DNA from 2 places in the Shewanella decolorationis genome. Region 1 is predicted to be linked to the other one. Evidence: riboswitches for the same ligand, from Rfam matches in the RefSeq annotation. Region 1 holds a riboswitch; the other holds the start of a gene.
What was found. A riboswitch is a leader RNA that binds a small molecule or an ion and turns the genes downstream of it on or off. The one in region 1 is predicted to bind lysine.
Positions count from the first base shown of each region.

Region 2: another riboswitch for lysine. It lies ahead of lysC (lysine-sensitive aspartokinase 3); the one in region 1 lies ahead of EYR25_RS06320 (Na+/H+ antiporter NhaC family protein).

Region 1 covers NZ_CP037898.1:1,402,042-1,406,641, forward strand. Annotated here, with positions in the region: gene EYR25_RS06305 (H-NS histone family protein) at 141-533, opposite strand; gene EYR25_RS06310 (electron transfer flavoprotein subunit beta/FixA family protein) at 844-1,593, shown strand; gene EYR25_RS06315 (electron transfer flavoprotein subunit alpha/FixB family protein) at 1,595-2,521, shown strand; lysine riboswitch at 2,617-2,813, shown strand; gene EYR25_RS06320 (Na+/H+ antiporter NhaC family protein) at 2,893-4,461, shown strand; gene EYR25_RS06325 (M3 family metallopeptidase) at 4,576-4,600, opposite strand, start outside.
Region 2 covers NZ_CP037898.1:528,495-533,094, forward strand. Annotated here, with positions in the region: gene EYR25_RS02285 (S9 family peptidase) at 1-159, shown strand, start outside; gene arcA (two-component system response regulator ArcA) at 499-1,215, opposite strand; gene EYR25_RS02295 (DUF3293 domain-containing protein) at 1,802-2,236, shown strand; lysine riboswitch at 2,473-2,647, shown strand; gene lysC (lysine-sensitive aspartokinase 3) at 2,791-4,146, shown strand; gene EYR25_RS02305 (succinylglutamate desuccinylase/aspartoacylase family protein) at 4,148-4,600, shown strand, end outside.

The sequences.
Region 1 (4,600 bases):
TAAAGCCGAATTGTAACGCAATTTAAGCATGTGCTTGAATGCTGAGGGGGATTCTGCTGGGCATAAAAAAGCTCGCAGGGTGCGAGCTTTTTTATGTTACTCAGTGTTAATAGCGCATCGCTATTACACACTATATTGGATTAGATTAAGAAATCATCCATAGAACGGCCTTTATTGACTTCGTTCTTAAATACCGTTGGCATACGACCTTGACCTGTCCACTGGATCACTTCGCCGTTAACTTCGATTTGGTATTTTGCTGGACGAGGAGCGCGCTTTTTGCTTACAGCTTTAACTGCAACACCGCCTAAATCGTCGATTGATAAACCAACAGCTTCCATTTGTTGACGGATTTCTTCGATCTTTGCATTACGAGCAGCGATAGCTTGCTGTTCTTCTTCAGCCATAGATTCACGCTCTGTGAGAATCTTATCCAGTTTTGCAGCTAAATCACGCAATTCTTCGAGGCTCAAATCTTTTACAGCAGCTTTAAAACGACGACCGTGAGTTAATATTTCTAAAAATTCGCTCATATCTATTTTCGTCCCACTCTATTTTTATTACAGGATAATGGTGAACAACAGCTAAATGATAGAAACTAATATTGCTCGAATCAAATAAAATTATGCAATAAACAGAAATTAAATATTATTTAATTTTTGAACTTTTTATATGTGGCAAATAACTGTTCAAAAATGTGGCCAATACCACAGTCTTAAAAAATGCAAACAGGCGTTTGACTTTGGTTGACGTTAACGTTAACAGGACGTAAAGTGGCTCTATCCTGCATTGGTGATGACCAATGTTTTGTCCATGTACATGAAAGTGTAGGAAGGAAACCCTATGAAAGTATTGGTGCCTGTTAAGCGCGTAGTTGATGCCAATGTGAAGGTCAGGGTAAAAGCTGACAACACCAGCGTTGATACCGCAAACCTCAAAATGGCGTTGAACCCTTTTTGTGAAATTGCAGTAGAAGAAGCGGTTCGTTTAAAAGAAGCGGGCAGTGCTACTGAAGTAGTGGTCGTCAGTATCGGCAATAAAGCTGTTCAAGAACAATTACGTACCGCGTTAGCATTAGGTGCTGACCGTGCGATTCACATTGATACTGAAGAAGAGTTAACCCCAGTATCGATTGCCAAATTACTCAAAGCCGTACAAGAAAAAGAACAAGCGCAATTAGTGCTGTTTGGTAAGCAATCTATCGATGGCGATAATAACCAAACTGGTCAAATGTTTGCGGCATTAATGGATATGCCACAAGCCACTTTTGCTTCTGAAATCAAAGTTGAAGGTCATTCAGTGCAAGTGGCTCGCGAGATAGATGGCGGGATGCAAACCTTAAGTCTGCCGCTGCCTGCTGTGGTAACAGCCGATTTACGTTTGAACGAACCTCGTTACGCTTCATTACCTAACATCATGAAAGCTAAACGTAAGCCATTAGATGTGCTCACTGTTGCGGATTTAGGTGTGACGCTAAAAGCCCATCAAACTGTGGTGAAGGTGACGCCACCTGCAGAGCGTAAAGCAGGCATCATGGTTGCGTCGGTAGCTGAGCTGGTTGAAAAGTTAAAAAATGAAGCGAAGGTGATCTAACATGGCCATTTTAGTATTAGCAGAACACGATAATGCGGCACTGAAACTGGATACCGCAAAGGTTGTCACCGCCGCGCGTGCAATTGGTGACGATGTGCATGTATTGGTGGTGGGTCACCAATGTGGCGCCGTGGCACAAGCTGCGCAAGCCCTGCAAGGCGTCGCTCAAGTATTGGTCGCCGACAATAGTGCCTATGAAGCGCATTTAGCCGAAAACGTAGCTAAATTGCTGGTGGACTTAGCACCAAACTACAGCCATATCTTGGCTGCAGCATCGAGTGCTGGCAAAGATACGCTACCGCGTGTGGCGGCGCTTTTAGATGTAGCGCAGATTTCGGAAGTGATTGGCGTGGTGAGCAGTGACACTTTTGTTCGCCCAATTTACGCAGGAAACGCTTTAGCAACAGTACAAAGCCATGACGCGATTAAAGTTATGACAGTCCGTGCCAGTGCCTTCGATGCGGCGGTGCAGGGCAACAGTGCTGCCGTGGCTACCTTAGATAAAGTGTTTGAAGCCAAAACCCAGTTTGTGTCTCAATCATTGACTGTTTCAGCACGTCCAGAGTTAGGTAATGCGGGCATTATCGTTTCTGGTGGCCGTGGTATGGGCAGCGGTGAAAACTTCGGTATGTTGGAACAACTGGCGGACAAACTCGGTGCCGCGGTTGGGGCTTCACGCGCCGCGGTTGACGCAGGTTTTGTGCCTAACGATCTGCAAGTGGGTCAAACCGGTAAGATTGTGGCACCGAACCTCTACATCGCCGTGGGGATTTCGGGCGCGATTCAGCATTTAGCTGGGATGAAAGACGCAAAGGTGATTGTGGCAATCAACAAAGATCCTGAAGCGCCAATCTTCCAGGTGGCCGATTATGGTCTCGAAGCCGACCTGTTTGACGCCGTTCCAGAGTTGATTTCAACTCTAGGTTGATTTTATCCGTGATCTAAGTCAAAGTAAGCGGCTTTGCGGTGGCAACTGCTTAGCCGCTTATGTTTTTATGTGCCTCACGCCCGTGCATGGGCGTTCTTAGAAGTAGAGGCGCACCAAATATCAGTAGTGATCAGTAGGGTGATTCCGTTGATCGTTCGCGAAAGGATTTGGTGCCGAAGTGGTTTGATTTATCACGATCAACTGCTGGGGTTGTGCCGAATAGGTACAACACTGCCATAGTATTTTCTGATACGGATATTAGGAATAGTTACTATGGAGCGCTACTGATAGGACAGGTGATCTTGGGTATCTATTGCCTTTTCCCACCAGTTCAGTCGCCCTCCATTCGTATTTTGACGAAGAAATAATCAATGACTGTAGTAAGTTACGCCGATTCGGCACTTTCTCTGCTGCCGCCTGTGGTCGCAATTGTGTTGGCGATTTTCACTCGCCGCGTTCTCCTTTCCCTCGGTTTAGGTATTGTGATTGGGGTGTTATTACTCAATCAATTTTCACCTGTGGCCAGCGGTGAGTTTTTATTTAACAGTGTAAAAGGACTCTTTTGGTCAGAAGATGGCGTAAATTCTTGGAATTTATACATTCTCGGCTTTTTAATTGTATTAGGGATGATCACGGCATTAATTACTGTCAGTGGTAGTGCGCGGGCATTTGCCGATTGGGCGCGCCTGCATATTCGCAATAAACGCGATGCCAAATTACTGACCATGTTTTTAGGCTGTGTTGTCTTTATTGACGATTATTTCAATAGCTTAGTCGTAGGTTCCGTCGCCAGACCCGTCACCGATCGTTATTATATTTCCCGCGCTAAGTTAGCCTATTTATTAGATTCAACGGCGGCGCCAGTTTGCGTTATTTCGCCGGTATCCAGTTGGGGCGCTTATATTATCGCGCTGATCGGCGGCATATTAACCGCCCACGGTTTTGCTGACTCTGGACATTTGAGTGTGTTTATTCAAATGATCCCTATGAATTTCTACGCTATTTTCTCTTTATTATTATTACTTTGTGTTGCATTCATGGGCTTAGATATTGGCCCTATGCGTGAGCATGAATTAAATGCGCAGCGCGGTAATTTATATGATGAGAATAAAGGATTACCACCTGGGGCGAATGCCGATTTACCCGAAGCCGAAACGGGTAAAATTCTCGGTTTATTCTTACCTATTACCGTGCTGGTATTTGCGACCCTGTATTTTATGATCGACAGCGGTGCCCAGGTATTAGCGAAAGAAGGCATTGAATTTAATATTATTTCTGCTTTTGAAAAAACCGATGTGAGTTCATCACTGTTCTTTGGTGCACTGATTGGTTTAGCGGTTGCGCTGGTGCTTAACCTAGTACAAGGCGTTGAAAAGTCGATGGTCGTCAAAGGCGTGGTGCAGGGCGCTCGCTCTATGCTGCCTGCGATTTATATCCTGTTATTTGCTTGGACCATCGCGGGCGTGATTGGCCAGCTTGAGACTGGTAAGTTTATGGCAAGCCTCGCCACAGGGAACATTCCCTTTGCCTTCTTACCTGCATTGATGTTTGTGTTAGCGGGTCTGACGGCGTTTTCTACCGGCACCAGTTGGGGCACGTTTGGTATTATGCTGCCGATTGCCGCCGATATGGCGATGGGCAGCCACACAGCTATGATGTTACCAATGCTGGCTTCGGTGTTGGCGGGCGCGGTATTTGGTGATCACTGCTCACCGATTTCGGATACCACGATTTTGTCGTCAACTGGCGCGAGCTGTCACCATATTGACCATGTTGTGACTCAGCTGCCTTACGCTGTGATTGTGGCGCTGATCAGCATGGTGGGTTATGTGGTGCTTGGCTTTACAGAATCGGTGAATGCGGGACTATTGACCTGTAGCGTGCTGTTTGTCTTGAGCATTGTGTGGTTACGGTTTAAATCCCAAAGTAACGCGAAATAAGCCTGACTTCAGCGAGCGGTTTATTCGCGAGTCTTCTCTGTGTATTTACCGAGCGCTAAAAACAAATCAGCCAGCATTATGCTGGCTGATTTTTTATCGTTCACTCATCCCAAATTACAGGGCGGTGTTGAGTCCACGT
Region 2 (4,600 bases), 870 kb from region 1:
AGTACTCGCGTGTATAAGGCGTTGCAGGACGAAGGCAAACTGTTCCAGATGATTGATTATCCCGGCTCTAAGCATTCGATGCGCGGTGAAAAAGTGCGTAATCACTTATATCGCTCGCTGGCGGATTTCCTCGATAGACAGCTTAAAAACGGCAAATAACTCACAGTAGAACGCTGTTTAACCAAGCGTATGCAGTTAAACTAGCGCATGCAGTTATCCAAGAGTGAGGCTAACACCTCACTCTTTTTTTACGCGGTATTTGGCTAATACCTTAGCTACCACCTTAGCGAGCACCTGAGTTAACGCTGTGGATAGCGCTTGGTCGTGAGTAAGTGCTCCATTCCAATCGGTGCGCTTAAAGTCTGCGATGGCTATTTAAGCTTGGCGATTCAAGTTTTGCGGGGGTGATAAAGCGGGGCAGAGGGTTTGCCATATTGCAGAGATAAAAAAACCAGATCCGAGGATCTGGTTTTTTATTATTCAAACGGATTTAGAAGATTAGTCTTCTAAGTTACCGCAGAAACGGTAGCCTTCACCGTGGATAGTCGCGATGATTTCTGGCGTATCTGGCAAGCTTTCGAAGTGCTTACGGATACGACGGATAGTCACGTCAACAGTACGGTCGTGTGGCTTTAACTCTCGGCCAGTCATCTTCATCAGTAGATCGGCACGAGTTAAGATTTTGCCTGGGTTTTCAACAAAGTGCAGCATAGCGCGGAATTCGCTACGTGGCAGTTTGTAAGATTCACCCTGTGGGCTCACCAGAGAACGGCTATTGATCTCTAGGCTCCAATCGTTGAAACGGTAGTACTCGACAGAGCTCTTTTCTTCGACTTCGTTACCAGCGCTATTCACACGAGTCAGAAGGTTGCGAGCACGAATCGTCAATTCACGTGGGTTGAACGGCTTGGTAATATAATCGTCCGCGCCAATTTCAAGTCCAAGGATTTTGTCGACTTCGTTGTCACGGCCTGTCAGGAAGATCAGACCGATGTTGTTGATTTCACGTAATTCACGTGCCAACAACAGACCGTTTTTACCTGGTAGGTTAATGTCCATAACCACTAGGTTAATTTTGTTTTCCTGCATAGCCTTATGCATTTCTGCGCCATCATTGGCCTCAGTGACCACATACCCTTCTGCCTCGAAAATACTTCTCAGCGTGTTACGGGTAACGGCTTCATCTTCAACGATCAGAATGTGCGGATTTTGCATATTAATTACCTAAATTTTAACCAATTTTATTCTAACCATAAGAACCACTTACATCGGATCCTTATATTCATAAAATGTTGATACTTCCTCTAACTGCTCTGTGCTTCAAAGGAAAGATCTTTACGGCGACACGTCAGGATGTATATAAAGTGCACGTTTAAAGTGTAATACGTTAAAACGTAACTAGTATCAACTTCGATAAGCAATAGTTATAAATAGTTCCTTAACTATTGTTTTTTTTAAAATGTTTAAATGCTAACTCAAATGTAGAACACATTTTAAAAGATGTCTGGCTAGCTTAAGGTGATTTCGCAGATGAATCTAACAAACCCTTGTCAAGATTAAGCAAACTTAATGTTATCTGCTTAACTAGCCAATGGCGACATTGTACTCGTTTTAGGCATTTGTTAACAAATGAAATGTTAACAAATTTCTCGTTGAGGGCCTGATTTACCATGATATTTACTTTAGTCATTGATTAGTATAACTAATGTATTTCTAATTCTTGTGAGCCAGTTCACGCCTCTTTGGATTTTTGAGGCGCTCTGCTACACTAGCGCGGGTTCATTTTTCGACTAGACTACCAATGGACAACATGACTCAAGATTTGTGGCAGCATTATCAATCGCCGTTGTTTTTGCTTACTCAAGCATTATCCTGTGATTTCTCCTTTGCCGTAATAACCGCCCATAATCCCGCTTCAACCCTCCTTAGTCCCAGCCAAAACCGTTTACTCGACCGCCAACTCCTCCGTGATATTGAATTAATCGGTAGCCCCTATCGTGCAATGGTGGGCGCATCGCCAGATTTATCCCATATGGAAAAGAGCTGGGCGGTGTTTGTGGATAGAAATATGGCGCTGCAGCTAGGGAAAAAGTTTAATCAATATGCCATCTACATGGTTGAAAAGGGCGAGGTGAGTTTAGTGCCTTGCACCTTAACCGGACATACCGAGGTGTGTTTAGGCAGATTTAACGACTATGTTCGCTTAGTTTACGAACTGCCCGATTTAACGACTTAATCTCGTCAGCGCGGTTTCGACTCTCCAACTAAGCTTTGCCTCAGGGTAAGGCTAAGTTGGTTATTTTGTTATTTACGCCATCTCAGTGCTACAGCTTCTGACTTGTCTGCTTTAACTACTCATCTTAAATTCCCATTGTTTTTAAAAGCGTTTATTGAATTTGTATATAGTGTGTGAAATTAGCATTGACTTCATTAGGGGTTTATTGCTACTTTTTTCGTCCCTTTCCGGCGGAAAGGAACAGAAGAGGAGCGTTAACTAGGTAGTCAGTCAGAGGAGCACAAACTCCAGCGATGATTGATGAGGGAGATTAACGCCGAGGCATAGATGTGGTTGCTGCATGTTTATGTCGGTCGCTTAGGCTGAATCCTAACGATTGTCACCTGTAATTGGTGGAGAGCTTCTGGTGACGATTGCTGTTTCCCTTCTATTGGGGTGCGTATCATTGAGCACCAGGCTCTTCGAACGAAGTTAGTTCGGAGCGTAATCATGTTAGTTAATCAATATCTTATCCTTGTTTGTGCCGTGTCTTCTGCTTCTGCGGAGGTACGATAATGTCTCTTGTTGTCGCAAAATTTGGTGGTACCTCTGTCGCCGATTACGGTGCAATGAATCGCTGCGCCGATATCGTACTGGGCAATCCCGATTGCCGTTTAGTGGTGGTTAGTGCCTCCAGTGGCGTGACTAACCTTTTGGTTGAGCTCACCCAAGAGTCGATGAACGACGATGGTCGTTTACAGCGCTTAAAGCAAATCGCGCAAATTCAATACGCAATTTTAGATAAACTGGGTCGTCCCAACGATGTAGCCGCGGCATTGGATAAGCTATTAAGCCGTATGGCGGTATTGAGCGAAGCGCTAGCATCCCAGCGCAGCAAGGCCACCATGGATGAGTTATTGTCCCTTGGCGAGCAGTGTTCGTCGGCATTATTTGCGGCGGTATTGCGGGAAAAAGGCGCTAACTCGAGTGCCTTTGATGTGCGCCGTGTGCTGCGAACCGACAGCCATTTTGGCCGCGCCGAGCCACAGGTTGAGCAAATTGCCTCTCTCTCACGTGAGCATTTACTGCCGTTGTTATCTGAACAAGTGATTGTGACTCAAGGTTTTATTGGTTCAGATGAAGCCGGACAAACCACTACGCTTGGCCGTGGCGGTAGTGACTATTCTGCGGCACTGTTAGCCGAAGCCTTAAAAGCCTCTGCGGTTGAGATTTGGACCGATGTGGCCGGGATTTACACGACCGATCCGCGCCTTGCGCCAAACGCCCATCCTATAGCCGAAATCAGTTTTAACGAAGCCGCCGAAATGGCGACTTTTGGTGCTAAAGTGCTGCATCCTGCGACGATTCTTCCTGCGGTGCGCCAACAAATTCAAGTGTTTGTCGGCTCAAGTAAGGAGCCTGAAAAGGGCGGCACGTGGATCCGTCATCAGGTTGAAGATGCGCCCGTGTTTCGCGCGGTTGCGCTGCGCCGCGACCAAACGCTACTCAATTTACACAGCCTGCAAATGCTGCATGCACAGGGCTTCTTGGCGGAAACCTTTGCCACACTGGCAAGACATAAGATCAGTGTGGACTTGATCACCACTTCCGAAGTTAACGTATCGCTCACCCTAGATAAAACCGGCTCTGATTCTAGCGGCCAAGGGCTGTTGAGCGAAGCGCTGTTGCAGGAATTATCACAGCATTGCCGTGTGCGTGTTGAAGATGGTTTAGCACTGGTGGCGATTATCGGTAATCGCATCGCTACGACTGCGGGCATTTGCCGCCGGGTGTTTGAAGTGCTTGAGCCCCATAATGTGCGCATGATCTGCCAAGGTGCCAGCCCACATAACTTGTGCGTATTGGTAGCCGAATCTGAAGCGGCGCAAGTGGTTAAAGCGTTGCACGAAAATCTGTTCGAAGGCGTGTAATATGCAACCGATTGCATCGTCTTTAACCATTGGGGAGCTTGCCGCAGGGCAAGCACTCACCCTGCCGATTTACCACTTTAAGCCAAGTGGTCATGTCGCTGGCCCTAAAGTGTATATTCAGGCCAACGTCCACGGCGCAGAGGTGCAAGGTAATGCGGTGATTTATCAATTGATGAAGCAGCTCGAACACTGCGATATCTTAGGGGAAATTACCTTAGTGCCCTTAGCGAATCCGCTGGGAATTAATCAAAAGAGTGGCGAGTTTACACTGGGGCGTTTTGACCCTATCACAGGGGCAAACTGGAACCGCGAGTACTTAAATCACTCGATTGATTTGCCCGCTTGGTACCGTGAGCATGCCGAGCTTAGCGATAGCGCACTTATCCAAGCTTACCGCAGCACCTTAGTCGAGGCGTGTCAGCAGCGTTTACGCAACGAGTGGGGCGTGACGACG